DNA from 4 places in the Hydrogenophaga taeniospiralis genome. Region 2 is predicted to be linked to each of the others. Evidence: predicted binding sites of a transcription regulator. Region 2 holds the regulator's gene; each other region holds the start of a gene.
What was found. Region 2 encodes FNR, which switches genes on or off when oxygen is low (the NO sensors DNR and NnrR bind a similar motif). Its sites were predicted from a motif close to TTGATNNNNATCAA; they were not measured.

Region 1: a site for FNR is predicted at 4,258-4,271, ahead of KIH07_RS03780 (hemerythrin domain-containing protein). Genes of this name have one in related genera too.
Region 3: a site for FNR is predicted at 1,758-1,771, ahead of ubiM (5-demethoxyubiquinol-8 5-hydroxylase UbiM). Genes of this name have one in related genera too.
Region 4: a site for FNR is predicted at 5,620-5,633, ahead of KIH07_RS02040 (ribonucleoside triphosphate reductase). Genes of this name have one in related genera too.

What each region holds. Positions count from the first base shown of each region.
Region 1 is NZ_JAHBAG010000001.1:777,335-784,354, forward strand. It holds gene KIH07_RS03760 (heavy metal translocating P-type ATPase) at 1-72, shown strand, start outside; gene KIH07_RS03765 (CotH kinase family protein) at 172-2,370, opposite strand; gene KIH07_RS03770 (polyphosphate polymerase domain-containing protein) at 2,433-3,206, opposite strand; gene KIH07_RS03775 (DUF4956 domain-containing protein) at 3,203-3,766, opposite strand; gene KIH07_RS03780 (hemerythrin domain-containing protein) at 4,350-4,949, shown strand; gene KIH07_RS03785 (hypothetical protein) at 5,115-5,504, shown strand; gene KIH07_RS03790 (DUF1697 domain-containing protein) at 5,561-6,115, opposite strand; gene gstA (glutathione transferase GstA) at 6,248-6,856, opposite strand; gene KIH07_RS03800 (hypothetical protein) at 6,960-7,020, opposite strand, start outside.
Region 2 is NZ_JAHBAG010000001.1:3,937,989-3,945,008, reverse strand. It holds gene ccoN (cytochrome-c oxidase, cbb3-type subunit I) at 1-311, shown strand, start outside; gene ccoO (cytochrome-c oxidase, cbb3-type subunit II) at 323-1,072, shown strand; gene KIH07_RS18950 (cbb3-type cytochrome oxidase subunit 3) at 1,089-1,226, shown strand; gene ccoP (cytochrome-c oxidase, cbb3-type subunit III) at 1,253-2,161, shown strand; gene ccoG (cytochrome c oxidase accessory protein CcoG) at 2,232-3,698, shown strand; gene KIH07_RS18935 (nitrogen fixation protein FixH) at 3,741-4,037, shown strand; gene KIH07_RS18930 (hypothetical protein) at 4,115-4,408, shown strand; gene fnr (fumarate/nitrate reduction transcriptional regulator Fnr) at 4,508-5,227, opposite strand; gene hemN (oxygen-independent coproporphyrinogen III oxidase) at 5,407-6,786, shown strand; gene KIH07_RS18915 (sulfite exporter TauE/SafE family protein) at 6,859-7,020, shown strand, end outside.
Region 3 is NZ_JAHBAG010000001.1:764,866-771,885, reverse strand. It holds gene KIH07_RS03730 (chromate resistance protein ChrB domain-containing protein) at 1-927, opposite strand, end outside; gene KIH07_RS03725 (Spy/CpxP family protein refolding chaperone) at 1,115-1,702, shown strand; gene ubiM (5-demethoxyubiquinol-8 5-hydroxylase UbiM) at 1,808-3,022, shown strand; gene KIH07_RS03715 (bifunctional acetate--CoA ligase family protein/GNAT family N-acetyltransferase) at 3,209-5,887, shown strand; gene KIH07_RS03710 (prenyltransferase) at 6,970-7,020, opposite strand, start outside.
Region 4 is NZ_JAHBAG010000001.1:439,858-446,877, reverse strand. It holds gene KIH07_RS02070 (PaaI family thioesterase) at 72-458, shown strand; gene KIH07_RS02065 (LLM class flavin-dependent oxidoreductase) at 538-1,584, shown strand; gene KIH07_RS02060 (AraC family transcriptional regulator) at 1,547-2,431, opposite strand; gene KIH07_RS02055 (acyl-CoA dehydrogenase family protein) at 2,917-4,212, opposite strand; gene queE (7-carboxy-7-deazaguanine synthase) at 4,354-4,986, shown strand; gene KIH07_RS02045 (6-pyruvoyl trahydropterin synthase family protein) at 5,209-5,574, shown strand; gene KIH07_RS02040 (ribonucleoside triphosphate reductase) at 5,762-7,020, shown strand, end outside.

The DNA.
Region 1 (7,020 bases), 3.2 Mb from region 2:
GCCATGGCGCTGAGTTCGGTCAGTGTGGTGAGCAACGCCCTGTTGCTCAAGCGCTGGAAGCCGCCGGTGTAGAGCCGAAGGCGGTGCGGCCCGTCGACATCGGGGCCTTCGTGGTCCGGGGGGTTGGGACGATTTGGCCGGATTGGGCCGGCGATGCACCTCCGGGCCGTTTCACGGTGCGCACACCGGCTCGAACTCAGCGGCAACCTGCGTGTCCTGGGTCGCTGTGATCCGCGTGGAGGCGTTGGTCGAGTCGATACCGCGCCAGCGTTTGAAGGCGTAACAAGGCTTGGCGATGGCTTCCAGTTCCAGTGGGACGCCCGAGAAGTAGATGCCGGTCCACACGCCTTCGGCCCCGGGATGGTCCGGAAGATCGGGTGTCTGGAGGGTGTTGATCCGGATGTGGCCCTGCCGCGCATCGGGGATGTCGACCGTCAGGGAATAGGTTCCTTTCAGCTGGAACTGATCGATCAGCTGTGCGCGCTGGATGGCGGGCCGCTGCCGCAGGAAGGTCAGCATCGACTGGACATGCTGGGCCCACACGTCCACGTTGGCAGGCACCTTCCAGCGCTCAAGATGGCGCGGCATTTCCGGCCGGATGTCGTTCTGCAGCTGGAGGACGGTGCGGGAGGTGTGTTCGGCGTCGAACGTGGTGCTGAGCAGATCGGCAAACCGGTTGATGAACCGGGTCCTGAAGTCGTCGTTCTCCATGAGCTTTCGCAGCAACAGGGTGGACCACGCCACGCCGTCGAGATTCTTGGTGCCCCGTGGATGCAGGGCACCGGCCAGGATGTTGACGGACGGGATCGTCAGGGCCAGATCGGCGTCGTACTGCAGCCACCGCCACCGGCCGTCCAGCACACCTTGGCTGGCGTACCGCGGTGCCTTGCCCCGGTAGCGCCAGGCCTTGACGTTGTTGTGCGGCCAGTCGACGTTCCCGATGAAGATGTTGGCGATCTGGTGGTCGATCAGGCTGTCGATGTCGATCAGCTTGCTGGCCTGGCGGTAGGCTTCTTCGCGGCGCAGATCGGACTTCTCGAAGAAGGCCATGACCAGGTTCCAGTGCGTCGGGTCGCCTTCGATCACCGCGTTGTTCTCCACCAGCTCGATGTCCTTTTCGGGGATGGCGTATTTCTCCGAGAAGTGGTCGGTGTCGAAATACTCGCGCAGGTTCAAAAGGCCCCAGTACTCGCCGTTGATGAACGTGACGACCGGCTGATAGCCCTGTGTCTCGATGTTCAGGTGCCGCACCACCGCCTGTGCGGCGGCATCCTTGAACATGGTTTTCTGGAAGTCGTTGCCCGAGTTGCGCAGGATCAGCTTCTTGTGGTTGTGGTCCTCCCCGAAGACCGGGTGCTGGAACTTGTTTTTGCCGTAACGTTTGCGGGCGTAGAGACGCAGCGATTTGCTGGCGTTGGACCGGCTGAACCCTCCGTGGACCCGGACGCCGATGCGCTGGTCCATGCTCGCTTTTTCCGGTTTCTCGACGGCCGGGAAATACTGGAAGTGGGCGGGAATGTCGTCGCCCCGGGCATGCCAGTTGGCCGGGGCGGTGCCACCGCGGATGCGATGGCTGGGGTATTTGCGGCGAAAGTCGTCAAAGGTCTTGCCGGCCACCATGACGCCCTGTTCGTAGCCAAAAAGCCGGTCTTCCTGGGTCACCAGCGACACCACCGGCAGCTTGAAGGTTTGGCGGGGGATCACGAAGTAGCTGGCCGTGGCGATGTCACTGCGAGCGCCGCCCTTCTTGATGGCAATGGCCCTGAGCACGGTGCCCTTCAGAAGCCGTGCCTGGGGGCGCTGGTCGATGGTGGGAATGGCGGGCAGCTGAAAGTCCGTGGTGCCCAGCCGGTCCTGGATCGACTGGTTGAAGGAGGCCAGTCCGCCGTTGATCGGCTCCACGGCGTCGTTGACACGCCTTTGCGTGGCACTCAACGCCATCAGCGGGGTGACGTAGTAGGGCTCGACGTCGTGAAGCGTGGTCGAAATCCGGGCGATCCGGTCGGGCTCTTTCGAGCGGTCCGTGATGCGTATCGGGTGCTTGTAGCGGACGCTCCGGTAGGTCTGCGCATGGAACTCTCCGAATGGATCGCCGGGGTCCTTGGGGTACTGCAGCTTGTAGCGGTAGGTCGTGCCATTGACGTTGTCCGGGTCGGGATCGGAGCCGTCCAGCGTGTAATACACCGCCACCGTCGGATCGGGGTGGGACAGGGCCACGCTGATGTCCGAGTCGTAGAAGCCGCTCTCGTGCGAAAAGGCGGGTTCATCGAGAGCCACCGGTTTGCGCCCGGGCTGTTGTGCGTCCCACTCGACGCAGGCCGCAAGCAGCAGCGCGGCAGACAGGGCAAAGGCGATGCGGTGCAGGGACATACAAGCGGGCGTTGCGCGGCGCAGGGCCGCAAGCGTGAGGGTGGAGGGCGTGGTACGGGCGGTCAGCCCAGGGCCGAGATCTTTTTGACCGTGGGGGTGAAGCGGCTGGATCTGGCCGTGGTGGACGTGAGCGACAGCCCGACGCAGTATTTGGAACACAGTGAGGCGGGTTTGGCACCCAGGTTCTTCAGAACGCGGTCGGTGGAGGACACCCCTTTGGGGGACTTGACTTCGACCACCCAGAGCGACTCGCTCAGCGCGATCTCCCGATGGTCCTGGGCAAAGCGGAGTCGGTTGTCCAGCGTGACCCGTTCCGGCCCCGCCTTGGCGATCAGGGTGGTGCGCCGGTAGCGCACCTGCAGCGTCTTGCGGTAGCTGTGCGGGAGTTCCTTTTGGTGGTGGGCCTTGACCACCGACTTCAGGTAGTCGTCCAGCTCCGGAGGAAGTTGATGCGCATGGAAATGCTCGGGCGCCATCGGGCGGCGCAGTTTGGCGGTTTCACCCCCGGCGCCCTTGAGCTTGATTTCCATGAAGAACTGCTGGGTGTCTTCGTAGTGGCGGTACCGCACCTTGATGCGCTTGCGCCGGTTCTGGTTGTGATCGCGAAAGCAGTGCAGCGAGTCCGAATCGAAGTAGGCGCTGTTGTAGTCGAACGCGGTTTTTCCTTCGATGTCCAGGACGTCGAAATGGCCCCCGGCCCGTTCCAGGAACGCCAGGACCTGCGACGAGGTCAGCAGGTATTTGGTGTCCTTGCGGGTCATCAGCGCGGCCCGCCGATTGAGTTCGGTGAGGTCGATCCGGCTGAACGACGCGAGGCGGTCTTCAATCGGGATCATTTGGGGCGGTAGTCCACTTCGGCCTGGATGACCTCGGTCACGTAGCACACACTGCGGATGCGAAACGACAGCACCTCCACACCCAGGCGCTCCGACAGCAGCGCCTTGAATTCCTCGGGCCTGGACATGAAGTTCTCGGGGATGGAGTCCAGCTTCACGTCGATCTGGCTGACCGATTTCAGGATTTCCGGGTGGTCGATGATGAAGACGCCCAGCAGCACGGCCGCGGTGAGCAGGGCCGTCAGCATCAGGCTGGTGCCATCGATCGCCGAGATGACGGCGATCGAGATGCTGCCGAAGAAGTAAGCCATGTCCGACTTGCTGATCGGCTCCGAGCGCAGCGTGAAGAGCGCCAGGATGGCAAACAGACCAAAACCCGCGGCCATGCCGAATTCAAGGTTCGACAGAATCGCCAGCACGGCGAAGATGAATATGTTGAAGAGTGCCGCGGAGATGGCGGTTTCTTTGTGCTTGTACCGGGGGTAGTAGATCAGGAAGATCAGGACGAGCATCGCGGCCAGATCAAACACGAACCGGCTCAACAGTTCGACATAGTTCATCAGACTCATGGATCGGGCGTGGGCGGGTTGCCAGGCAATGGGGGCGCAACCGAGGCGAACTCGGCGGTTCAAGGCGCAAAAAACCCGTCGTGCTGACGGGCCAGGGTGGTCGGTACGGAGGGCCGCTCGGTTCAGAACGACTTTGTAACGGATCGTGAATTTTAAGGTAGATATAAGACGGAAGTGATAAGGCCGTATTGGTCGAGCCGTGACCCATGAAATGGGGCACCACGGGGTTTTTGCCCGCAGTGAGGCCGGGCGTTGCCGCATTCGGCCTCAGGCCACGGTCGGGTTTGGATGTGGCGACACACGCCGCGCCAACGTCCGCCGGCCGCGCTGGGCTGCCCGAGCCTGGTGTTTACCGGGTTGACCTTGGCCCGGCGGGGCAAAAAATGCACGGGGAAATCGGGCATTTTTAACGCCCTGAAAACGTTTCTTTTTGTAATGACGTGCTTCAATGCGGGGGTTGGTTGGCAGGTTGGCATTCGCTCTTGACGTGCATCAAGGACCACCCGGCGCGCGTCGGCGATAGTCAGCCTCTCGCAATGACCGACCCATCGGTCGGCGAATCAGGAGACATGTCTTGAACCACGAAGCCCTGCGCGTCATCCGCGACGAACACGCCACGCTGGCGGCCATGCTGCAATCGCTCACGCAGATGGTCAAGCGCGGTCCGGACCCCGAAGGCAAAGGGGGCCAGCACGAGCGCTTTTTCGACGTGCTGCGCGCCATGTTGTTCTACATCGACGAGTTTCCGGAAAAGCACCACCACCCCAAGGAGTCGGACCTGCTGTTTCCCCGCGTGGCCCGTGTGGCGCCGCACGTGATGGCCGCCATCGACCAGCTCGAACGCGACCACATGCAGGGCGAGCAGAACGTGCGCGCGCTCATGCACCTGCTGATGGCCTGGGAGTACCTGGGCGACACGCGGCGCCAGGCCTTCGAGGACGAGGTGGCGCGCTACGTGGCGTTTTACCTGGAGCACATGCGGCTGGAGGAAACCGTGGTGCTGCCCGAAGCCGAACGCAGCCTGAGCGACGCCGACTGGCACGCGCTCAACGCCGCCTTCGCGACCAACCAGGACCCGCTGAACGGCCGCATCCCGCGCGATCCGCAGTTCGACCGCCTGTTCACCCGCATCGTGATGCTGGCCCCCGCGCCGGTGGGGCTGGGCGAGAGCTGAGAGGCGGGAGGCGGGCCCGCCGGCCATCGGCGGGTGTGATTTTTTGAACGGCATGGCCAGGAAAGTGAGCACCAAAGTGCCCAACTGATGCGCATCAATGCCGGATGGGCGGTTTTTATGTGATCCTTTGGTTGTCTTTTCAAGAGATGACCCACAGGAAACACCATGCAGCTCCAAACCATGCGCGACATCTGGGACCAGCACGCCCGGTTGCTCCGTGTATTGCAGTCCCTCATGCAGGCGCTCAAAGGCTCGCCCGCGGCGGACGGTGGCGGCGCGCACGCCCGGCTCTTTGACGTGGTGCGTGCCGCGCTGCTGAACATCGACGACGTTGACGCCTCGGGCCATCCGCAGGGCCTGCGCGACATCCTGGATGGCATGCGCTGGCTGGAACGCCAGAGCTGGACCGACCAGACCGTGTTGTTCGAGCTGGTGCAACTGATGCTGATCGACGGTTACCTGACCCTGGAGCGCCAACGGCTCCTGGAGGCCGACATCGGGCATGTGCTGGCCCACCAGCGGCACCGGCTCTGGCAGGACGCGTGCGCGGCCTGAGCGGCTGAGTTTCTTTCAGGGACACCCGCCCTGGCTGGGAGACCCAGGCCCCGGGTTCAGCGGTCGGTCGGTCCGGCGTGCTTGTGCACCAGGCGCTGCACGGTGTTCCAGTTGCGCGTGGTGGCCGGCAGGCCGAGCAGCTTTTCCAGAAACGCGTTAGGGCTTCCCGGCGATTGGCCCGGTTTGAAGCTGAGGCTCAGCGCCTCCGGACCCGTCCAGTGCAGCACCTGCACATCGCCGCGCGGCGACGTCAGCGGCAGGGCGGGCGCGGCCGCGCTGTCGGGGTGCAGAAAGGTCACGCAGCAGGCGTAGACCTTGGCCCGGTCCACCGCAGCGAAAGGATCGAGCGCGACGAGCCGGGCCAGGTGCTCGACGCTGCGGACGTAGCCCGGCTCGCGCAGGCCGCAGGTCTCGCGCAGCAGCTCGCAGGCACCGGCGAAAACCCGGTGCGCCCGGCCGGCCGAGGGGACAGTGAAGACCAGGGTGCCGTTGGTGAGGAACGACGCGGCCGACGCCGCCCCAGCCCGCATGAACGCGTCCTCCAGCTGGGCCTTGGTGGGGCAGTTCGGCCGCCCCAGGTTCAGGTTGCGAAAGAACGCCGCGTATTGCATTCGGTTCAGCCGTTCAGTTGTCGATGCAGCCCGTTCGCATACAGACGCGCCAACCCAGGGCACCGCCGGGCCGGCTCCGCCGGACGGCCAGTGCCGCCCCCTGGGGGGTAGCGCGCAGCGCTGCAGGGGGGGTCAAATCAAGCCTTCGGCGCTCATCGCCGCCTGCACGGCCGGGCGCGCGGCCACGCGGCTGCGGTAGGCCACGAGGTGGGTCAGGCCGTCGATGTCCAGGCCCACGGGCTTGGCCCAGTTGGTGACGGTGAAGAGGTAGCCGTCGGCCACGGTGAACGGCTCGCCCATCAGGTACGGCTGGCCGGCCAGTTCGCCGTCCACCCAGGTCAGGCGCTGCAGCAGGCGGTCCTTGAAGACCTGCTTGGCTTCGGCCGGCACAGCGGGGTTGAACAGCGGGCTGAAGCCCTTGTGCAGTTCGGAGCTGACGAAGTTCAGCCAGGACTGCAGCTGGTAACGGGCCATGGTGCCCGCCGGCGGCGCGAGGTGTTTTTCGGGCACCTGGTCGGCGATGTATTGCACGATGGCCGGGCCCTCGCGCAGGGTTTCGCCGCTGTCGAGCGCGAGGAAAGGCACGTAGCCCAGTGGGTTGACGAGGTAATAGTCGCTGCCGTCGGGCAGTCGGTGCGTCTTGGTGGGCGCGGGGATGGCTTCAAACGCCAGGCCGGCTTCGTGCAGGGCGATGTGGGGCGAGAGGGAGCAGGCGCCGGGGGAGTAATAGAGCTTGAGCATGGGGTCTCCGGAAAGTGACGCCGCCACCCGGTGGTGACGGCGGACGCCCAAGCTAGTGGGTTTTAGATAAACGTGCAGGCGTGCAGGTTTTGCCGGTGTGTGCTCAGCAGTTGGCGAAGTAGGCCTTGCAGGCCGAGCCGTCGCCGCCCTCGCAGCGCTTGCCG
Region 2 (7,020 bases):
TGTATTCGGTGCCTGCCATTGAGTTGCACTTCTGGGTGGCCACCATTGGCATCGTGCTGTACATCGCCGCCATGTGGATTGCCGGTGTGATGCAAGGTCTGATGTGGCGCTCGGTCAACCCCGACGGCAGCCTGACCTACACCTTCGTCGAGTCGGTGAAGGCCACCTTCCCGTTCTATGTGATCCGTCTGCTGGGTGGTGTGCTGTACCTCAGCGGCATGCTGGTCATGCTCTGGAACGTCATCATGACGATGCGTCAGGGCCGTGTCGTGGACGTGCCCGTCCTCGCCGTCAACCCCGCACACGCCTGAGGAGTAGAAACATGGCAAACAACGAAAAAGTCGAAGGCCACGGACGGATCGAGACCAACAACTTCCTCATGATCGTGTTGATCACGCTCGTGGTGGCTGTGGGTGGTCTGGTTGAAATCGTGCCCCTGTTCTTCCAGAAGTCCACCACCACACCGATCGAAGGCCTCAAGCCCTACAGCGCACTGCAGCTGGCCGGTCGTGATGTCTATGTGAGCGAAGGTTGCTACAACTGCCACTCGCAGATGATTCGTCCGTTCCAGGCCGAGACGTTGCGTTATGGCCCTTACTCGGTGGCTGGCGAATTTGTTTACGACCGTCCGTTCCAGTGGGGTTCCAAGCGCACGGGTCCTGATCTGCACCGTGTGGGTGGCCGCTACAGCGATGAATGGCATCGCACCCACCTGACCAACCCACGCGATGTGGTGCCTGAATCGAACATGCCCGCGTACGCATTCCTTGGCGAGAAAGCGGTGAATGCGGACGTCATGCCCAAGCGCATGGAAGTGCTGCGTACGCTCGGCGCGCCTTACACCGACGAAGAGATCGCACAGTCGGTCGAAGCTGTGAAGGGTAAGACCCAGATGGAAGCCGTGATCGCCTATCTGCAGGTGCTGGGCACCGCTCGCAGCGCCAGCCGCCCGGCTGCCGAGGCGGCTCCGGCACCCGCTGCTGCTGATGTGACTCCGGCGGCCGAGGCTGCAGCGCCTACCGCTCCGGCTGTTGAGCCAGCGCCCGCCGCGGCGACTGGTACCAAGCAATAACCGCGGAAGGCCCACCATGGACATCAACGATCTGCGCAGCATCGTCACGGTGGTCAGTTTGCTGACCTTCGTGGGCATCGTGGTATGGGCCTGGTCCAAACGCAACCAGGCCAGCTTTGACGAGGCAGCCCAACTGCCCTTCACTGACGACTAAACCGCGGCACCAACAAGAGAAACATCATGAGCGACTTTACAAGTGATTTCTGGCACCTCTACGTGGGCGGGTTGACACTGGTCAGCATCATCGCCTGCCTGATCCTGCTTTGGATCAGTGGCACCACGAAGGCGAACACCCATGCCGACAACACCACCGGTCACGTCTGGGACGGCGATCTGGCGGAAATGAACAACCCGCTGCCCAGGTGGTGGGTCTATCTGTTCATCATCACGGTGCTCTTCGCGCTGGCCTACGGCGCGCTGTATCCCATGTTTGGCAAGTTCCAGGGTGTACTGGGCTGGAGTTCGCAGGGGCAGCACACCTCCGAGGTTGCAAAGGTGGAGGCGGCCATCGCCCCGATATACGCCAAATTCAACGGCATGACCCCGGAGCAGATCGCTGGCGATGCGCAAGCCATGGCCATTGGTGAGCGTCTGTTCATGAACTACTGTGCCCAGTGCCATGGTTCTGATGCCCGTGGAGCCAAGGGCTTTCCCAACCTGACCGACGGTGACTGGCTGGGCGGTGGTGACCATGCGATCATCAAAAAGACGATTGCTCAGGGCCGTATCGGTGTCATGCCCCCGATGGCTGCTGCCGTGGGCAGTGCTGAAGACGTGCGCAACGTGGCGAACTACGTGCTGAGCCTGTCTGGCAGTCCGCACGACTCCGTGCGAGCCTCCCAGGGCAAAGAAAAGTTCGCTGCCTGTGCGGCCTGCCACGGCATGGATGGCAAAGGGATGGCGGCGGTGGGTGCTGCCAACCTGACCGATGGTACGTGGCTGCATGGCTGGGGTGAAGAAGCCATCATCCGCGCTGTGAACAATGGATTCACCAACCAGATGCCCGGGCAGTCGGCCTTGCTGAACGAAGCGCAGATCAACGTGCTCGCGTCCTACGTCTGGGGCATGTCGAACAAGCCCGCCAATTAAGGCAACCGAGGAGGCTGTGTGGTCGCTTTGACCGCGCAGCCTTTTTTCTTTCACCAACCACGGGTTCCTCGTGACTTCCGCCACGCCAGACGTCAGCAGCAGCAAACCGATCATTCCCATCACCCCGGAACCATCGCAAGGAGATGCTGCCGGCGACGAGGTGATGGTTTCTCTGTACGCTTCTCGCCAGAAAATTTACCCGCGCTCGGTCGCTGGTCTGTTTTCCAAATGGCGGTGGATTGCGGTCTGGATCACGCAGATCGTGTTTTACGGCTTGCCCTGGCTGGAGTGGAATGCGCGTCAAGCGGTGCTCTTCGATCTCGAAGCGCGCCGCTTTTACATTTTCGGCCTGGTGCTCTACCCGCAGGACTTCATCTACCTCACGGGGCTGTTGGTCATTTCGGCGCTGGCACTGTTCCTGTTCACGGCCGTGGCAGGGCGCCTGTGGTGCGGCTACGCCTGTCCACAGACGGTCTACACAGAGATATTCCTGTGGATCGAGAAAAAGGTCGAAGGTGACCGGTCCGCGCGCATGCGGCTCGACCAGTCGCCCCTGTCGGCCGCCAAGTTCAGCAAGAAGTGGATCAAGCATGCGCTCTGGATCTTGTTTGCCCTTTGGACCGGCTTCACGTTCGTGGGCTACTTCACGCCGATTCGTGAGCTGACCTCGCTGTCCCTGGCGGCGTCCCTCGGCCCTTGGCAAACCTTCTGGATCTTCTTCTACGGGTTTGCCACCTATGGCAATGCCGGCTTCATGCGCGAACAGGTCTGCAAGTACATGTGCCCCTATGCGCGCTTCCAGAGCGCGATGTTCGACAAGGACACGATGATCGTCACTTACGACGAGAAACGTGGTGAGCCGCGTGGACCGCGTTCCAAGAAGGCGGACCCGAAAGCCCTGGGCCTGGGTGCGTGTGTGGATTGCACCTTGTGTGTGCAGGTCTGTCCCACCGGGATCGACATTCGAAAAGGTCTGCAATACGAGTGCATCGGTTGCGGGGCTTGCATCGATGTCTGCGATGAGGTGATGGACAAGGTGGGCTATCCACGTGGCCTTATCAAATACTCCACGCAAAATGGCATGGCGCAAGGGTGGAGCACCCAGCAGATGATCCGCCGCGCGATGCGCCCAAGGGTCTTGGTGTATTCCGGCATTCTGCTGACCATCACCCTCGCCGTGATGATCAGCCTCTTCTTGCGCACCCCCCTCAAGGTCGACGTCATTCGTGATCGCGGCGTGCTGGCTCGCATGGTGGAGCAGGGGCGCATCGAAAACGTGTTCAGGCTGCAGGTCATGAATGCGACCGAAAGCACGCAGCGCTACGTGATCAGCGTGTCGGGGTTGCAGGGCATCACCATCGCGTCGGAAGCCGAGATTGAAGTGTTGCCCACGGAAGTCCGGTCTGCGGTGCTGCGGGTGCAGGTGCCACCCGATACGGCACCCAGCGGGTCCCACCCGATCCACTTCGAGATCCGGTCCACAGGGGATGAGGCATCCCAGGTAACCGAAAAAGCAGCCTTTCTTATCCCGCGCTGAAATGCGGACGTCGCCCATCCACCGACCACTCTGGAGTCTTCAATGAATACCGCAACCCTCAAAAATCCGGACCCTAAGCCTTCTGTCTCCTGGTGGCGCGTTCCACACATGTGGCTGGTGGTGGGGGGACCATTGCTGGTGGTGGTCGCGAGCATCATCACCGCAGTCATTGCGGTGAAGGGCGCCGATCCTGTGCTCGACAAGGAAGACTACGAGCGCAATCTCCAGGCCGCGCGGTCGCTGCAAGGGCAGGCCCGCATTGACGCGCTGATCCAGCTGCAGCCCGCCCACCAGGCGCGCAATCATGCGGCCTCGCCGGTGGTTCCAACCGACGAATAGGTGTGTGATGATTAGATCTTCGTGAGGCGCATCACGACAACTCCCGAGTCAGCGACGGAACCCAAGGAGACAAAACAATGTGGGCTCAGCGATGGATGTGGATTGCATGGCCGGCTTTTCTGGTGGCCGCCGTACTGGAGATGATCGTGTTTGCCATGGTCGATCCCAGTGATCTGCACTGGTTCGGGCAACCACTCGAGATGTCCAGACAGGCTGTCTACACAATGGCCTTCTTTGTTTTCTGGGTGGTGACCATGGTGTCGAGCTCACTCACGGCGCTTTTGTCCATGTCCCCGTTCGAGGTCAACCGTTGCCCCGTTCCGCTGGAGGAGCGACCTCGCGACTGCGCCAAGAACGGTTCGTGTTCCTGAAGCAGTTTGTTGCTCAAAAATCAAGCCCCGCCCGAGCAGTCTCGGCGGGGCTTGATTTTTGGGGTGTGTCGGATGCGGGCCAGAAGCCGCTGCCTGAGTTCAGCGACAGGACTGTGGGTTGACGATCTGTTTGAGCGCGTCGGTGTTCTTGATGTGAACGTAGCGTTGCTTGACCTCGATCGTGCCTTCCTCGACGAACTTCGAGAACGTGCGGCTCACCGTCTCAAGCTTCATGCCGAGGTAGCTCCCGATTTCTTCCCGGGTCATGCGAAGAATCAGCTCCGACTGCGAGAAGCCTCGGGCATGCAGGCGCTGTACCAGATTGAGCAGGAAGGCGGCCAGCCGCTCTTCCGCCCTCATGCTGCCCAACAACAACATGACGCTGTGATCGCGCACGATCTCACGGCTCATGATCTTGTGCACATGGTGCTGCAGGGTTGTGAACTCTCTCGACAGCTGCTCGACATCGTCAAACGGCATGACGCAGACCTCGGCGTCCTCCAGCGCAATCGCATCGCAGGAATGGTGGTCACTGACGATGCCGTCCAGACCAATGATTTCGCCTGTCATCTGGAAGCCCGTGACCTGGTCCCGGCCGTCAGCCGTGGTCACACAGGTCTTGAAGAAACCTGAACGAACCGCATACAACGAGGTGAATTTGTCACCGGTGTTGAACAGCGCCGCTCCGCGCTTGATCCTGCGTCGCGAAGAAATCACGCTGTCGAGCTTGTCCATCTCTTCGGAATTCAATCCCATGGGTAAGCACAACTCGCGCAGGTTGCAGCTTGAACAGGCGACTTTGATGCTATGAACGTCCATATTTTTCCCGGAATTGCAGCCCGAGCTTACCCCATGGTTCCGCAGCCTGTCGAGCGAGCATCGGTTTCCAGAGACGGGAACTCAGGGTCAACCCGAGTATGACGGGTGGGCTTGATCAAGATCAAGGGGCTAGCCCTGTGCATGATGCACAGTAAAGCTGAAGAACTGGAGAATTGTTTGTGAGTCATGCCATTTCCAACGAATTGCTCAAGCGATTCGACGTCCCCGGACCGCGTTACACCTCTTATCCGACCGCTGATCGTTTCGTTGAGGCCTTCACCGAGCAGGACTATGTCCAGGCGCTGGAGCAACGCCGGGCCGGGTCGATGGCGTTGCCCCTGTCTCTCTACGTGCACATCCCGTTCTGCGAGTCGGTTTGTTATTACTGCGCCTGCAACAAGGTCATCACCAAGCACCATGAGCGCGCCGCCGAGTATCTGCGCTACCTGTCGCGTGAAGTCGATCTTCAGGTCCAGCATTTCGGTCAGGGGCACAGTGTTTCGCAGTTGCACCTGGGGGGCGGCACACCCACTTTCCTCTCGGACGCCGAACTCGAAGACCTCATGGCCATGATCCGGCGAAACTTCACACTGGTGCCAGGCGGCGAATACTCGATCGAGGTCGATCCCCGAACCGTCACCGACCAGCGCCTGCAGACCCTGGCCAGACTGGGTTTCAACCGCCTGAGCTTTGGCGTGCAGGACTTTGACCCCGCTGTGCAAAAGGCGGTCCACCGCGTACAGCCGGCCGAGCAGGTGTTCGCGCTGGTGGACACGGCGCGCAAGATCGGGTTTGAGTCGGTCAATGTCGATCTGATTTACGGCCTGCCTCTGCAGACGCCCGAGTCGTTCTCCCGCACGCTGGCGCAAGTCAATGCCCTGCGCCCGGATCGCATTGCGCTCTACGCCTATGCGCATCTGCCCTCGCGTTTCAAGCCTCAGCGACGCATCATCTCTGCGGAGCTTCCCAGCGGCGGTGACAAGCTGTCCATGCTGTCGGCCTCGCTCGATGCGCTGATGGGCGCTGGATACGTTTATGTTGGCATGGATCACTTTGCCTTGCCGACCGATGCGCTGGCCGTGGCCAAGCGGCAGGGGCGCTTGCACCGAAACTTCCAGGGTTACAGCACCCAGCCAGACTGTGACCTGATCGCGCTGGGTGTTTCGGCCATCGGTCGCATTGGTGCCACCTACAGCCAAAACGCCAAGACGCTGGAGGAGTATTACGACGCGCTCGATCAGGGGCGACTGCCGATCGTGCGTGGGTTGGCCTTGACCCGCGATGATCTGCTGCGCCGGTCGGTGATCATGTCCATCATGTGCCAGGGACAGCTCCAATACGAATCGATCGAACTTGGACACCTGATCGATTTCAAGACCTATTTCGCACGCGAACTGGAGGCGCTGGCCGGGTTGGCCGAACATGGGCTGGTCACCATCGACGACAGTGGTGTGCAGGTGACGGCCACGGGCTGGTTCTTGGTGCGGGCCATTGCCATGGTGTTCGACAAGAACCTGCAGGTGGACCAGGACCGGGCACGTTTCTCCAAGATCATCTGATCGCTTGTTTGACTCGAAGCCCGAAGCACCCTGGGCTGCCGACTGCGCTACAGTGCCCTCATGCAGACTTCAATGGCGATCACGGCCCTTTTCATGGGCCTGGCCGGCGGGCCCCACTGCGTCGCCATGTGTGGCGCGGCCTGCGCAGGCATCGGTCGTGCCGCTGGTGAGCGGAGCACGCGCGCCTTGTGGACGTTCCAGCTCAGTCGCATGGTCGGCTATGCCTTGTTCGGT
Region 3 (7,020 bases), 3.2 Mb from region 2:
GTCGCCTGGGGTGAAACTGGCCAGCAGGCCGTCGAACACGGCGTGGGCCGTGGCCAGCAATTGGTCGTCGTCGGTGATGGCGTCGCGCAGCCCGGCCAGCACGCTTTCCACGCCCGCCGCCTCGGGCGGCTGCACGCCGCCGACGTCGAGGAAATGCACCAGCTGGCCCAGGCGCACCAGCGCCGGCTGCTCCAGCCCGAAGCTGGCCAGCAGCACCTCGAACGTGACGCGGGCGCCGACGTGGCTGAACCGGGCGCCGTCGAAGTCGAAGCCCAGCGCATCGGCGGGGCAGTCGCGCGGGTCGGCCAGCCAGTGCAGGCGGGCCTGCCGGTCGATGAAGCGCTGGATCAGCCAGGCGCTGGCCAGCCGGTCCACCCAGGGCCGTTGCCGGGTGGCCCAGCTGCGGCCCTGGTGGTCGGCCAGCGCCAGGCGGGCAATGGGGCCTTCGACGGCCCGCGGCTCGTCGGGGGCCGCCGCGCGGGCGCAGGCCAGCTCCAGCTCCACCACGGCGGCCTCGGCCTGGCGGCGGGCCTCGCCGGGGAAAAAGTCGATCTCGCCCAGGCTCCCCAGGGCCTTGCGCAGCTTGCGTGCCTGCTTGAGCGCATCGAGCGGCTTGTCCACGCCCAGCGCCTGGCGCACCCGGGCCACCTCGGCGAGCAGGGCGGCGTAGTCCACGCTGCGGTCGAACAGACCCCGGAAATTCGCCTGCGGCGGTTCCTCCATGCGCAGCACCAGGGCGGTCCCGCCGGCGTCGCGCACATCGGCCGCCAGGCCGTCGAGCGTGGCGCGGCAGGTCCCGGTTTCGGGCAGCACATACACACCGTCGCGCAGCACCGCCGCGCCCGAGGCCTTGAGCGCCCGCCAGGCCCGCATGCGCACGGTGGTGTTCTCGGTGGGTAGGCTGGTGATGAGGGATATCCAAAACATGATGTTTACTATTCTTCATTTTTGTAGAAAAGTAAACACATATTTTTCCCAAGGGAAACGGAACAAATCTTTACAGAGCGGCAGCACAGCCGCACAAGGCAGAAACACGCGGCGACCACACTGGCATCACTCCACGGCAACCCTCGCTTGTGGAAGCCCAGGTCCATCAACGTCTCCAGGAGTGATCATGAAACTGTCCCCGAAACGCGCCCTCATCGCCGCCGCCCTCGCCACCGCCTTTGTCGGCATCTCGGCCACCGCCATCGCCCAGGGCGCGGCTGGCGTGCCCAGCGACATGCGTGCCCAGCACATGGCGCAGCGCGTCGAAGCCGGCACCCCCGACGCACAACAAGCCGACCAGCGCCACGCCCAGCGCATGGAGCGCATGCACAAACGCATGGCCGAGCGCCAGGCCCAGCTCAAGGCCGAACTCAAGCTCAGCCCGGAGCAGGAAGCCGCCTGGAGCGCCTTCGTGGCGCGCACCGCCCCCGAGCCCCGGGGGCCCATGGCCGGCGCGCGTGAAGACTGGTCCAAGCTGACCACGCCGCAGCGCCTGGACAAGATGCAGGCGCTCAGGGCCGAACGCGACGCGCAGATGGCCAAGCGCATCGACGCCACCAAGAGCTTCTACGCGGCCCTCACGCCCGAGCAGCAAAAGGTGTTCGACGCCCAGGCCCATGGCGGCTTTCGCCACGCCGGCATGAAGGGTGAGCGCGGCATGGGCCGCCACGGTGGGGGCATGGGCTGCGACAGCCCGGCACAACCGCGCAGCTGATCGCCTTCGCGCGCCCCGTTGCCACCACAGCCCCGGCACGCCGGGGCTGTTTCACTTGACCTGAGTCAATCCGCACCGCGCGGCCAGCCGATAAGCTGCCCCGCCATGGACTTCGACCTCATCATCATCGGCGCGGGCCCCGCCGGCCTGTGCCTGGCGCGTGCGCTGCGCGGCAGCGGTCTGCGCAGCTGCCTCATCGAACAGCAGCCCCGCGAGTCGCTGCAGGACCCCGCTTTCGACGGCCGGGAAATCGCCCTGACCCAGCACAGCGCCGAGCTGCTGCGACAGCTCGGCATCTGGCCGCTGCTGGGCGAGGCCCACGTCGCGCCGCTCAAGGACGCCCTGGTGCTCAACGGCGGCTGTGGCCCGAACCAGGCGCGCATGTTGATCAGCCACCGCCTGAGCCCACGCTCCGAGCTCGGCCACCTGGTGGCCAACCACCACATCCGCCGCGCCGCCTTCGCCGCCGCGCTGGCCGACGGCGCCGGCGACGGCCAGCCACCCGAGCTGCGCTGCTGCGAACAGGTCGTGCGCATCCACACCGACGCGCGCGCCGCCCAGGTCACCCTCGGCAGCGGCCAGACGCTCAGCGCCCGGCTCGCCGTGGCCGCCGACAGCCGCCACTCCAGCACCCGCCGCGCCATGGGCATCCCGGCCGACATGCACGACTACGGTCGCACCATGCTGGTCTGCAACATGACGCACGAGCAGCCCCACCACGCCACCGCCTGGGAGTGGTTCGACCACGGCCAGACGCTGGCGCTGCTGCCCATGAACCCCTGCCCCCGGACCGGTCAGCACCGCTCCTCGGTGGTGCTGACCCTGGCCAGCCACGAATTGCAGCCCCTGCTGGAGCTGGACGAAACGGCCTTCGGCCAGGCCATGACGCGGCGCTTCGGCCAGCAGCTCGGCGCCATGCGGCTGGCCAGCACGCGCCACGCCTACCCGCTGGTGGGCGTGTGGGCGCGCCGCCTGGTGGCGCAGCGTTTCGCCGCCGTGGGCGACGCCGCCGTGGGCATGCACCCGGTCACCGCGCACGGTTTCAACCTCGGCCTGCGCAGCATCGACACCCTGTCCAGCGCCCTGATCGCCGCGCACCAGCAGGGCCAGGACATCGCCTCGCCCGCCCTGCTCGAGCGCTACCAGCAGACCCACCAGCGCGCCAGCCGCGGCCTGTACCTGGCCACGCACGCGGTGGCCACGCTCTACACCCGCGAACAGACGCCCGCGCGCTGGCTGCGCCACGCCATGGTGGGCCTCGGTGAGCGTTTCACCCCGTTCAAACGCGCCATGGCCGCCAGCCTGACCGGCCTGGCCTGAGCACCCGGACACCGCTTGCCCCCATCCGCGCCGCGCACCTGAAAACCCCAGTCCCCCACTCCCCGCTGCACGAAACCTTCGCGCGGGGCGCATGATCTCCAGCCAGAACGACCCCCCATTGCCCCAGCCCGGCGCCCGGGTCACCTGAGGACCCAAGGGCGCGTGCACCACCGGCGCGAGAGCCCCATGGACAAACACTACCTCACCCCCCTGTTCCAGCCCGACACCATCGCGGTGTTCGCGGGCAAGTCCGACGAGCCCGAGACCCAGACCCCGCAAGCCCGGGGGCTGCTGGGCGCGCTGCGCGCGCAGCGCTTCAAGGGCACGCTGGTGTTCCTGGACATCCACACCACCGGCACCCTGGCCGATCTGGCGCAGACCCGCGCCGACCTGGCCATCATCGCCCTGCCACCGCTGGAGGCCATCGCCGCGCTGGAGGTGGCCGGGCGCATCAAGTGCCGTGCCGCGCTGGTCATCGGCAGTGGCACGCCGGCCCTGGAGGCCGCTGAAATGCACCGCGTGGCGCGCCGCCACGGCATGCACCTGCTCGGGCCCAACAGCCTGGGCCTGCAGCGCACGCGCTGCCTGCTCAACGCCAGCGTGGCCGGGCCGCTGGCCGCGCCCGGGCCGCTGGCCCTGGTGTCGCAGTCCGGTGCGCTCACCGCCTCCATCCTCGACTGGGCCACCGAAAATGCGGTGGGCTTCTCCACCGTGGTCTCGCTCGGCCCCAACACCTCGGTGGACATCGCCCAGGTGCTCGATTTTCTCGCCTCCGACGCCCAAACGCACAGCATCGTCGTCTATCTGGAAGGCATCTCCAGCGCCCGCCGTTTCATGAGCGCGCTGCGCGCCGCCGCCAACGCCAAACCGGTGATCGTGCTCAAGGCCGGCCGCAAACCCGCCGGCAACCTGGCCGCGCAGACCCACAGCGGCGCCATCGTCGGCGCCGACGACGTGTTCGACGCCGCCCTGCGCCGCGCCGGCGCGGTGCGCGTGCGTTCCTTCGTCGAGCTGTTTTCGGCCTCCAAGTGCCTGGCCTCGCGCTACCGCCCGGTGGGCAAACGCCTGGCCATCGTCACCAACGGCGGCGGCCCCGGTGTGCTCGCCGCCGACTGGGCCAACGAAATCCAGCTGGAGCTGGGCAAGCTTTCCCCCGAAACCGCCCACGCCCTCAAGCCCCAGCTGCCCCCGCTGGCCTCGCTCAGCGACCTGATCGACCTGTCGGAAGAGGCCAACGCGGAGCACTACCGCGCCGCGATCGACGCCGCCGGCCACGAAAAGACGGTGGACGGCATCCTGGTGGTGCATTCGCCCAAGGCCGGCATCGACCCCACAGCGGTGGCCCAGGCCATGGCCGAGCTGAAAAAACGCCTGGGCAAGCCGCTGCTGTGCTGCTGGATGGGCAGCGCGTCGGTGGCCGCCGCGCGCGAGGTGCTGGCCAACGCCGCCATCCCCAGCTTTCGCACGCCCGAGGCCGCCGTGGGCGCCTTCGGCAACATCGCCAGCTTCTACCAGAACCAGCAACTGCTGCAGCAGACCCCGCCGCCCCTGTCCGCCCTGGCCAAGCCCGACATCGAGGGCGCGCGCCTGCTGATCGAAAACGTGCTCACCGAACGGCGCAAGGTGCTCACCGAAATGGAGTCCAAGGCCCTGCTCTCGGCCTTCCACATCCCGGTCACCCAGACCATCCTGGCGCGCAGCGCCAACGAGGCCATGATGATCGCCACCCAGCTGGGCTACCCGGTGGCGCTCAAGATCGACTCGCCCGACATCAGCCACAAGAGCGACGTCAACGGCGTGGCGCTCAACGTCATGAACGCCGTCGGCGTGCGCGACATCTACAACACCATGATCCAGGCCGTGGCCAAGGTGCAGCCCGGCGCCCGCATCAACGGCGTGACGATCCAGAAGATGGCGCGCAACAAGCGCGGGCGCGAACTCAACGTGGGTCTGGTCACCGACGATCCCTTCGGCCCGGTGATCGCGTTTGGCGCCGGCGGCACCATGATCGAGCTCATCAACGACCGTGCCATGGAGCTGCCCCCGCTCAACCAGTTCCTGGCGCGCCGCCTGATCGACCGCTCGCGCGTGGCCGAAACCCTGGGCGAGTGGCGCGGCGCCAGCGCGGTGGACATGGACGCGCTGGAACACGTGCTGCTGCGCGTCTCGGAAATGGTCTGCGAACTGCCCCAGCTGCGCGAGATGGACATCAACCCCATCATCGTGGACGAATCGGGTGCGGTGGCGGTGGATGCGCGCATCGTGATCGACAGCGCGCCGGCCACGGCGCGCAACTACGCCCACCTGGCCATCCTGCCCTACCCGGCGCGCTACGAGCAGATCTGGCCGCTGCGCGGCGGTGGCGAATACACCATCCGCCCGATCCACCCCGACGACGCCCAGATGCTGCAGGACCTGGTGCAGAACCTGTCGCCCGAGAGCCGCTATTTCCGCTTCGTGTCCTCGCTCAAGGAACTGCCCGCCTCCATGCTCTCGCGCCTGACCCTGATCGACTACGACCGCGAAATGGCGCTGGTGGCCATCCACCGCAGCCGCCAGACCGACGCCGAAGGCGAAACCGTGGAAACCGAGCGCGTCGTCGGTGTGTCGCGCTACATCACCAACCCCGACAAATCGAGCTGCGAGTTCTCGCTGGTGGTGGCCGACGACTTCAACGGCAAAGGCCTGGGCTCGCGCCTGATGTTGAGCATCATGGAAGAAGCCCGCGACAAGGGCCTGGCCGAGATCGAGGGCCTGGTGCTGGCCAACAACCCCGGCATGCTCAAACTCATGAAGGGCCTGGGCTTCACGGTCAAGACCTTCCCCGAAGACGCCGACTTCAAACTGGTCACGCACAGCCTGTGAAGCCCGGCCGGCCGGGTGACCGCGCCGGAACCCAGCCTTGCAACCGCCCACCCGGGCGGTTTTTCTTTGTCCCTTGCTATCTCTCTATCTTCTTTAATTCAAATTAGTAGCAGTAGTAGAAGGGCTCGTTTTCTGTGGACAAGGCGCTTTTCCCATAGCGCGACAAGCACTTGGCGACCGTACAAGCGTGTGCAAACCGCCCCGCTGCCCAAATCCCGAAACGGGGACAACCCGGCTTGCGGCACCTCTTCTGTGGACAACACAAGGCTTGTTCAAAAGTTAATCACAGGGTTGTGATCAAGCTCCGGGCGAAGGCCTGTCCGAGGTGCCCCACCGTCGACCTTAAGCACCCGGCTGCCGCGCTCTGCGGCCAGCACAGGGCCGAACCTCTTGGGCCATGGTCAGGACGGCCGGCAGGTCCAAAGAAGGCCCCCACCCCCACAGAGAACCCGGGAAGACCGCCTGGAGGCTTCCAGCCGCTGGCCCGGTCCGTTTGGACCACGGAAACAGCTTCCGGAATCCGTTGACGACCCTGATTGCGACCGAAACATCCGCAACCCCCAGGAAAACCACCTTGGCCGATGACCGTGAGGCCATGGCTCGGTCGAGCCGACATCTCAGGTTTCCAAAACGAGGGGGAGTCCGGTTTCTGCGGCTGTTCTCTTATCTCTTATTTCCAATTATTTAAATTAGTAGCAGTAGTAGAAGGCCCTGTTTTCTGTGGACAAGGCAGGTTTTTCCTAGCGCGACAAAGACTTGATGACCGTACAAGCGTGTGCAAACCGCCCCGCTGCACAAATCCCGAAACGGGGACAACCTGGCGTTTTCCACGGATTCTGTGGATAACATATGGCTTGTTATAAAAATATCCACAGGGTTGTTACTAACCTTGAGCTTGGGCAGGCGGCGCAACCCAGGGCACCGCCGGGCCACTCGCATCGCCCCTTGAAAAGGACAGGCTCAGCGCGACCGACGTGAACCTTCTCCGGAGCGCGGGTACCCCAGCCCAGAACGCCGCGGAACTGGCTCTGCCAGGCCGCAGGCGTTGCCCCCTGGGGGGTCGCGCGCAGCGCGGCGGGGGGTTATCTCAAGCCAAAGCCCCAGGTCATGCCCAGGCCGTGCAGCAGCGTGGC
Region 4 (7,020 bases), 3.5 Mb from region 2:
TTGCCCCGCCAGTTCCGGTCGGATCTTGGGGTTTTGCACGGCGTCGTTGGTTTGCCAGAAAGGTGCGGGTGATGGAGCTTCCCTTTGTCAATCACGTCGGCGTTCGTATCGAGCAGCAGGATGGCGGGCGCAGCCGATGCACGCTGCTGGTCGAGGGCCATCACTTCAACTCGGCAGGCATCGTCCATGGCGGTGCGCTTTTCACCCTCGCCGACACAGCGATGGGCGCCGCGCTCTACCCGACGCTCGCTCTTGGCGAGGGCTGCGCGACGATCGAGATCAAGATCAGCTACTTCAAGCCCGTGCTGGCCGGCGCCCTGGTCTGCACCGGCGAGATCGTCAACCGGAGCAGGACGGTCGCCAGCCTTGAGGCCTGCATACACGCCGGCGAGGTGCTGGTCGCCAAGGCGAGCGGTACCTTTGCCGTCTTCCAGCGCAAGGGCGAACCAGCAAGCTGACGCCATATCAGGGAAGCGCTGAAGTGGTCTTTCGCTGGATCGCAGACCGGTCCGATGCAAAGCTCTGACAATCCAGCCCATGAACCCATTGCCCAGGCCCCTGCACCAGATCCACCTGTCCCTGCTCGACCTCGTGGCGGTGCGCGAAGGGGGTACGGTGGCCGATGCGCTGGCGATTGCGCGGCGCACCGCGCAGCATGCCGAAGCGCTGGGTTTCACGCGTTACTGGCTGGCCGAGCACCACAACATGAGCGGCATCGCCAGCTCGGCCACGGCCGTGCTGGTGGGCCACATCGCCGGCGCGACCGAGCGCATGCGCGTGGGCTCGGGCGGTGTGATGCTGCCCAACCACGCGCCGCTGGTGGTGGCCGAGGCCTTTGGCACGCTGGCCGAGTTGTACCCCGGGCGCATCGACCTCGGCCTGGGCCGCGCGCCCGGCACCGACCCGCTGACCATGCGCGCGCTGCGCCGCGACCGCCGCGAGACCGAAGACGATTTCCCGCGCGACGTGGCCGAGCTGCAGCGCCTGCTGGGCGATCCGCAGCCGGGCCAGCGGCTCATCGCCATGCCCGGCGCGGGCACCCATGTGCCGATCTGGCTGCTGGGATCGAGCCTGTTTTCGGCCCAGCTCGCGGCCGAGCGCGGCCTGCCGTATGCGTTCGCTTCGCACTTCGCGCCGCGCTACCTGCTGCAGGCGCTGGACATGTACCGCCACAACTTCAAACCCTCGGCCGTGCTCGACAAGCCCTACGCCATCGTGGGCGTGCCGCTGGTGGCCGCGCCCACCGACGAGGAGGCGCAGTACCTGGCCAGCAGCACCTACCAGCGCGTGCTGGGCATCCTCACCGGCCAGCGCGGCCAGCTGCCCGCGCCGGTGGCCGGCTTCATGGAGCACCTGGACGCGCAGGCCCGCGCGGCGATCGCCGACTTCCTGGCCTGCGCAGTGGTCGGTGGGCCGGAGACGGTGCGCGCCGGTTTGCAGCAACTCGCCAACGCCACCCAGGCCGACGAGTTCATGCTGGTCAGCGACCTGTTCGACCCGGCGCTGCGGCTGCGCTCGCTGGACATCGCGGCGCAGGCGATGGGGCTCAGCGCGCCGGTGGTGCCGGCGGCAACGATCCCTTGAGCCATTCGCGCGGTGAACGCCCGGTCTTGGCGGCGAAGGCGCGGCTCAGGGCCGAGGGGTTGGCGTAGCCCAGTTCGCTGGCCAGCAGCTTGATGGAGCTGCCCCGCGCCAGGCCCGTCTGGGCCAGCCCGATGCGCCAGTCGCTCAGGTAGTCCGCCGGCGTCTGGCCCACCAGTTGCCGGAACAGGCTGGTGAAGCTGGTGCGCGACATGCCGGCCGCAGCCGCCAGCTGCTCGACGCTCCAGGGCTCGCCGGGTGCATCGTGCATCGCCCCGATGGCCCGCGCCAGCCGAAGGTCCGACAGGCCCGTGACCAGGCCGGGCGGCACACCGGCCTCGTGCGGGTGGTCGAGCAGCCAGCGCAGGGTCTGGATCAGCACCACCTCGAACAGCCGGTCGGCCAGCAGCCGGTGGCCGCAGCGCACGCGGCCGGTCTCGGCGAACAGCAGGTCCAGAGAAGCCCCCAACCCCTCGACCTCGTTCAGCGACAGCACGATGGCGCCGGGCAGGGTGCGCACCAGCGGGTGCGCCTGGCCACCCTCGAACCACAGCTGCGCACAGGTGAAGTCCGAGCCCTCAATCGGCGGGTTGTGGAAGTGGTGGGCGATGGCGCGCGGGTAGAACAGCAGTGCGGGCGCGCTGAGGTGCAGGCGCAGCGGCACGGCCTGCCGCGGCGGGTGCGTGACATCGAGCGTGCCCCGGCGCAGCAGGTGGAGGTAACCCATGCCCGGCGGCGGCGTGAAGCTTTGCACGCCACAGAGCGTGCCGGTGAAGGACAGCTCGGCGCGCACGGGAAAACGCTCCAGCAGGCCGGACAGGCGGTCGATGGGCGGGGGCGGAGAGGTCATGCCGATGGTTGGACGAAAGGATATGAATTTTGTACGAAATGATCCTATTCGAACAGTCCGCGACCAGACACTGGGTGCCACGGATCGCTGCCAGGATCGCTCGACCGATGAAGAGCGACCCGCGCAGCGGCGGAGCGTGGGGCTCAGGAATCCAGCGCCGGGCCGCCCCAAGCTGGATTCGCGCCCCCTTGGGGGGCAGCGACCCGCGCCAGCGGCGGAGCGTGGGGGCTCAGGAATCCAGCGCCGGGCCGCCCCAAGCTGGATTCGCGCCCCCTTGGGGGGCAGCGACCCGCGCAGAGGCGGAGCGTGGGGGCTCAGGAATCCAGCGCCGGGCCGCCCCAAGCTGGATTCGCGCCCCCTTGGGGGGCAGCGACCCGCGCAGAGGCGGAGCGTGGGGGCTCAGGAATCCAGCGCCGGGCCGCCCCAAGCTGGATTCGCGCCCCCTTGGGGGGCAGCGACCCGCGCCAGCGGCGGAGCGTGGGGGCTCAGTGCAATCGCGGTGGCGCCCGCATCTGCTCCGGTGTCGTGAAGTAAGCGGAAGAAGACCCCATGCGCCCCCGCGCCCGGTCCAACTCGTGGCGCGCCACGCTGCGCAGGTGCACCTCGTCGGGCCCGTCGAGCAGGTGCAGGGCGCGGCCCCAGGTCCAGAACTGCGCCAGCGGGGTGTCGGGCGACAGGCCCATGGCGCCGAAGATCTGCATGGCGCGGTCCACCACGCGGGTCTGCAGGCCCGCGGCCACCACCTTGATCGCGGCCACCTGCGCGCGCAGGGCCGCGGGTTCGACGCGCTCCGGGTGGTCGAGCAGCCAGGCGCAGCGCAACACCAGCAGGCGCGCCTGGTCGATCTCGATGCGCGACATCGCGATCCACTCCTGCACGTTGGCGTAGTCGGCCAGCGTCTTGCCAAAGCTGCGGCGCTCCAGCGCGCGTTCGGTGGCGAGTTCCAGCGCCAGTTCGCACTGGCCGATGGTGCGCATGCAGTGGTGCACCCGGCCCGGCCCCAGGCGCGCCTGCGCCATCGCAAAGCCCTCGCCCCAGCCGCCGAGCAGCTGGTTGGCCGGCACGCGCACCTGGCGAAAGACGATCTCGCAATGCCCCTCGGGCGCGTGGTGGTGCACCACGCTGATGTTGCGCACCACCTCCACACCCGGCGTGTCCAGCGGCACCAGCACCATGCTGTGCTGGTGGTGTTTCGTCTCGGGCGTGGCGGTGTCGTCGGGCGCGTTGCGCGCCATCACGATCAGCAGCCTGCAGCCCGGATGCGCCGCGCCGGTGATGAACCACTTGCGGCCGTTCAACACCAGCTCGTCGCCCTCGCGCCGCACCGTGGTCTGCAGGTTGGTCGGGTCGGACGAGGCCACGTCGGGCTCGGACATGGCGAAGGCCGAGCGGATCGTGCCGTCCAGCAGCGGCGTGAGCCAGCGCGTGCGCTGCGCGGGCGTGGCGAAGCGGTGCAACAACTCCATGTTGCCGGTGTCGGGCGCGCTGCAGTTGAACACCTCGGGCGCCCAGTGCAGCCGACCCATGGTTTCGGCCAGCGGCGCGTAGTCCAGGTTGTCCAGGCGGGTGCCGGGCTCGCCGTCGCACAGGCTGGGCAGGAACAGGTTCCACAGGCCTTCTTCGCGCGCCAGGGTCTTCAGGTCGTCCAGGAACGGCGGCGGGTATTGCCCCAGTTGCACCGCCTGGTGCCAGGCCGCGTTGTGGGGCAGCAGGTAACGCTGCATGAAGGTCTCCAGCTGCTGCTGGAGCGCCTGCGCCCGGGGGCTGTGCTCAAAGTCCATGCGGGCATTGTGGGGAGCGCCGGGCCGCTTGTCAGCGCCCACGCGACAGCGGACCGGCCGTGGGCCCCGGTGGCGGACAATATCGGCCTCTTCGATACAACCCCGGGCGCCGCCTGTTTCGCGGCCAACCCGGCTCTCACCATGACCTACAGCGTCAAGGAAATCTTCTACACCCTGCAGGGCGAGGGTGCCAACGCCGGCCGCGCGGCGGTGTTCTGCCGCTTTGCCGGCTGCAACCTCTGGAGCGGGCGCGAGGCCGATCGCGCCAGCGCGGTCTGCAGCTTCTGCGACACCGACTTCGTGGGCACCGACGGCACGCTGGGCGGCAAGTTCACCACCGCCGAGGCCCTGGCCGACACCATCGCCGGGCAGTGGCCCGCCGGCGCTGCCCCCGGCCTGGTGGTGCTGACCGGGGGCGAGCCGCTGCTGCAGGTGGACGAGGCCCTGACCGGCGCGCTGCACGCGCGCGGCTTCACCATCGCGGTGGAAACCAATGGCACGCTCGCGCCACCCGCCGGGCTGGACTGGGTGTGTGTGAGCCCCAAGGCCGGCGCTCCGCTGCTGCTCACCCGCGGGCAGGAGTTGAAGGTGGTGGTGCCGCAGGACGGGCTGGACCTGGCGGCGCTGGCCGAGCTGCCGTTCGAACACCATTTCCTGCAGGCCATGGACGGCCCGCTGGCGCGCCGCAACACCGAGCTGGCCACCGCGCTGTGCCTGGCCGACCCGCGCTGGCGGCTCTCGGTGCAGACGCACAAGGTGTTGGGGATCCGATGACCCCCCTGCGCCGCTTCGCGGCGTCCCCCCGGAGGGGGCGCACCCTGTGGCCTGGCAAAGCCAGTTCCACGGGTGCCCTGGGCGAGGCACGCCCTCCGGCCGCGGGTTTGGCTCCCTCTCCCCGCTGGGGAGAGGGTTGGGGTGAGGGGCCGGCGCGCCCAGGTTTCATGCGGTGTGGGAACTGCCGTGGCATGTGAATTGAGTTGATAGAGATGGATTGAGATGAGATACGAACTGAGTCAGAGCTTTTATTTCGAGGCCGCCCACACCTTGCGCCGCAAGATCGATGTCGAGCCCAGCCTGCGCATCCACGGCCACACCTACATCGCCGAGGTCACGCTGGCGGGCGAGCCCGACCCGGAGAGCGGCATGCTGGTCGATCTGGCCCACCTGCGCGGCCACATCGAGACCCTGCGCCAGGCGCTGGACCACCGCTTCCTCGACGAGGTGGCCGACCTCGGCCCGGCCACGCTGGAAAACCTCTGCGCCTTCATCTGGCGCGCGATGGAGGCGCGCTACGCGCAGCAGCTGGACTGCGTGGAGGTGCGCCGCCAGGCCAGCGGCGACGCCTGCCGGCTGCGCCGCTAGGCGCTTTCCCTCCCCCGGCGGCAGGGCCGGGGCCAGGGCGCCGGCTTGATGCGCATCAAGCCGGTCTTTGGGCGTTTTCGGGCCTCCGGGGCGTGCGATTTCTTGTCGCACATCAAACTACATATAGCGTGTCATGGGTATCGTGCACACCATAGGTAGTGTTTCAACCCCGAATGAGGAGAGCCCGATGGAGGACGCCATGGTGGTCAGTTTGCCGCGCGAGGTGGTCAAGCGAGGTGGTCAGCGCGAGCCGTTCAATGCCCACAAGATCGGTGCGGCGCTGGCCCGCGCCGGGGCCGCCAGCGGCGAGTTCGACGAGCCGGAGGCCGCGCTGCTGTGCGCGCAGGTGATCAAGGTGCTGATCCACCGCTTTCGCGGTGAGGCGCCGCACATCGAACAGGTGCAGGACGTGGTCGAGCAGACGCTGATCGCGGCCAACCACTTCAAGACGGCGCGCGCCTACATCGTCTACCGCGAACAGCACGCCCGCCTGCGCACCGACCGCCAGACCCTGGTGGACGTGGAATCGTCGATCAACGAATACCTCACGCGCGCCGACTGGCGCGTCAACGCCAACGCCAACCAGGGCTATTCGCTGGGCGGCCTGATCCTCAACGTGGCCGGCAAGGTCACGGCCAACTACTGGCTCTCGCACGTCTACACGCCCGAGATCGGCGCAGCCCACCGCGAGGGCGACATCCACATCCACGACCTCGACATGCTCAGCGGCTACTGCGCGGGCTGGTCGCTGCGCACCCTGCTCAACGAGGGCCTCAACGGGGTGCCGGGCAAGGTGGAGTCGGGGCCGCCGAAACACATGTCCTCGGCCGTGGGGCAGATCGTCAACTTCCTGGGCACGCTGCAGAACGAGTGGGCCGGCGCGCAGGCCTTCTCGTCCTTTGACACCTACATGGCGCCCTATGTGCGGCAGGACGGCATGGATTACGCCGCCGTGCGCCAGTGCATCCAGGAGCTGATCTACAACCTCAACGTGCCCTCGCGCTGGGGCACGCAGACGCCGTTCACCAACCTCACCTTCGACTGGGTCTGCCCCGAAGACCTGCGCGAGCAGGTGCCGGTGATCGCGGGCCGCGAGATGCCGTTCTGCTACGGCGAGCTGCAGGCCGAGATGGACCTGATCAACCGCGCCTACATCGAGGTCATGACCGAGGGCGACGCCAAGGGCCGGGTCTTCACCTTCCCCATTCCCACCTACAACATCACGCCCGATTTCCCCTGGGAGAGCGAGAACGCGCGGCGCCTGTTCGACATGACGGCCAAGTACGGCCTGCCGTACTTCCAGAACTTCATCAACTCGGAGCTGCAGCCGAACATGGTGCGCTCCATGTGCTGCCGCCTGCAGCTCGATCTGCGCGAGCTGCTCAAGCGCGGCAACGGCTTGTTCGGCAGCGCCGAGCAGACCGGCAGCCTGGGCGTGGTCACGGT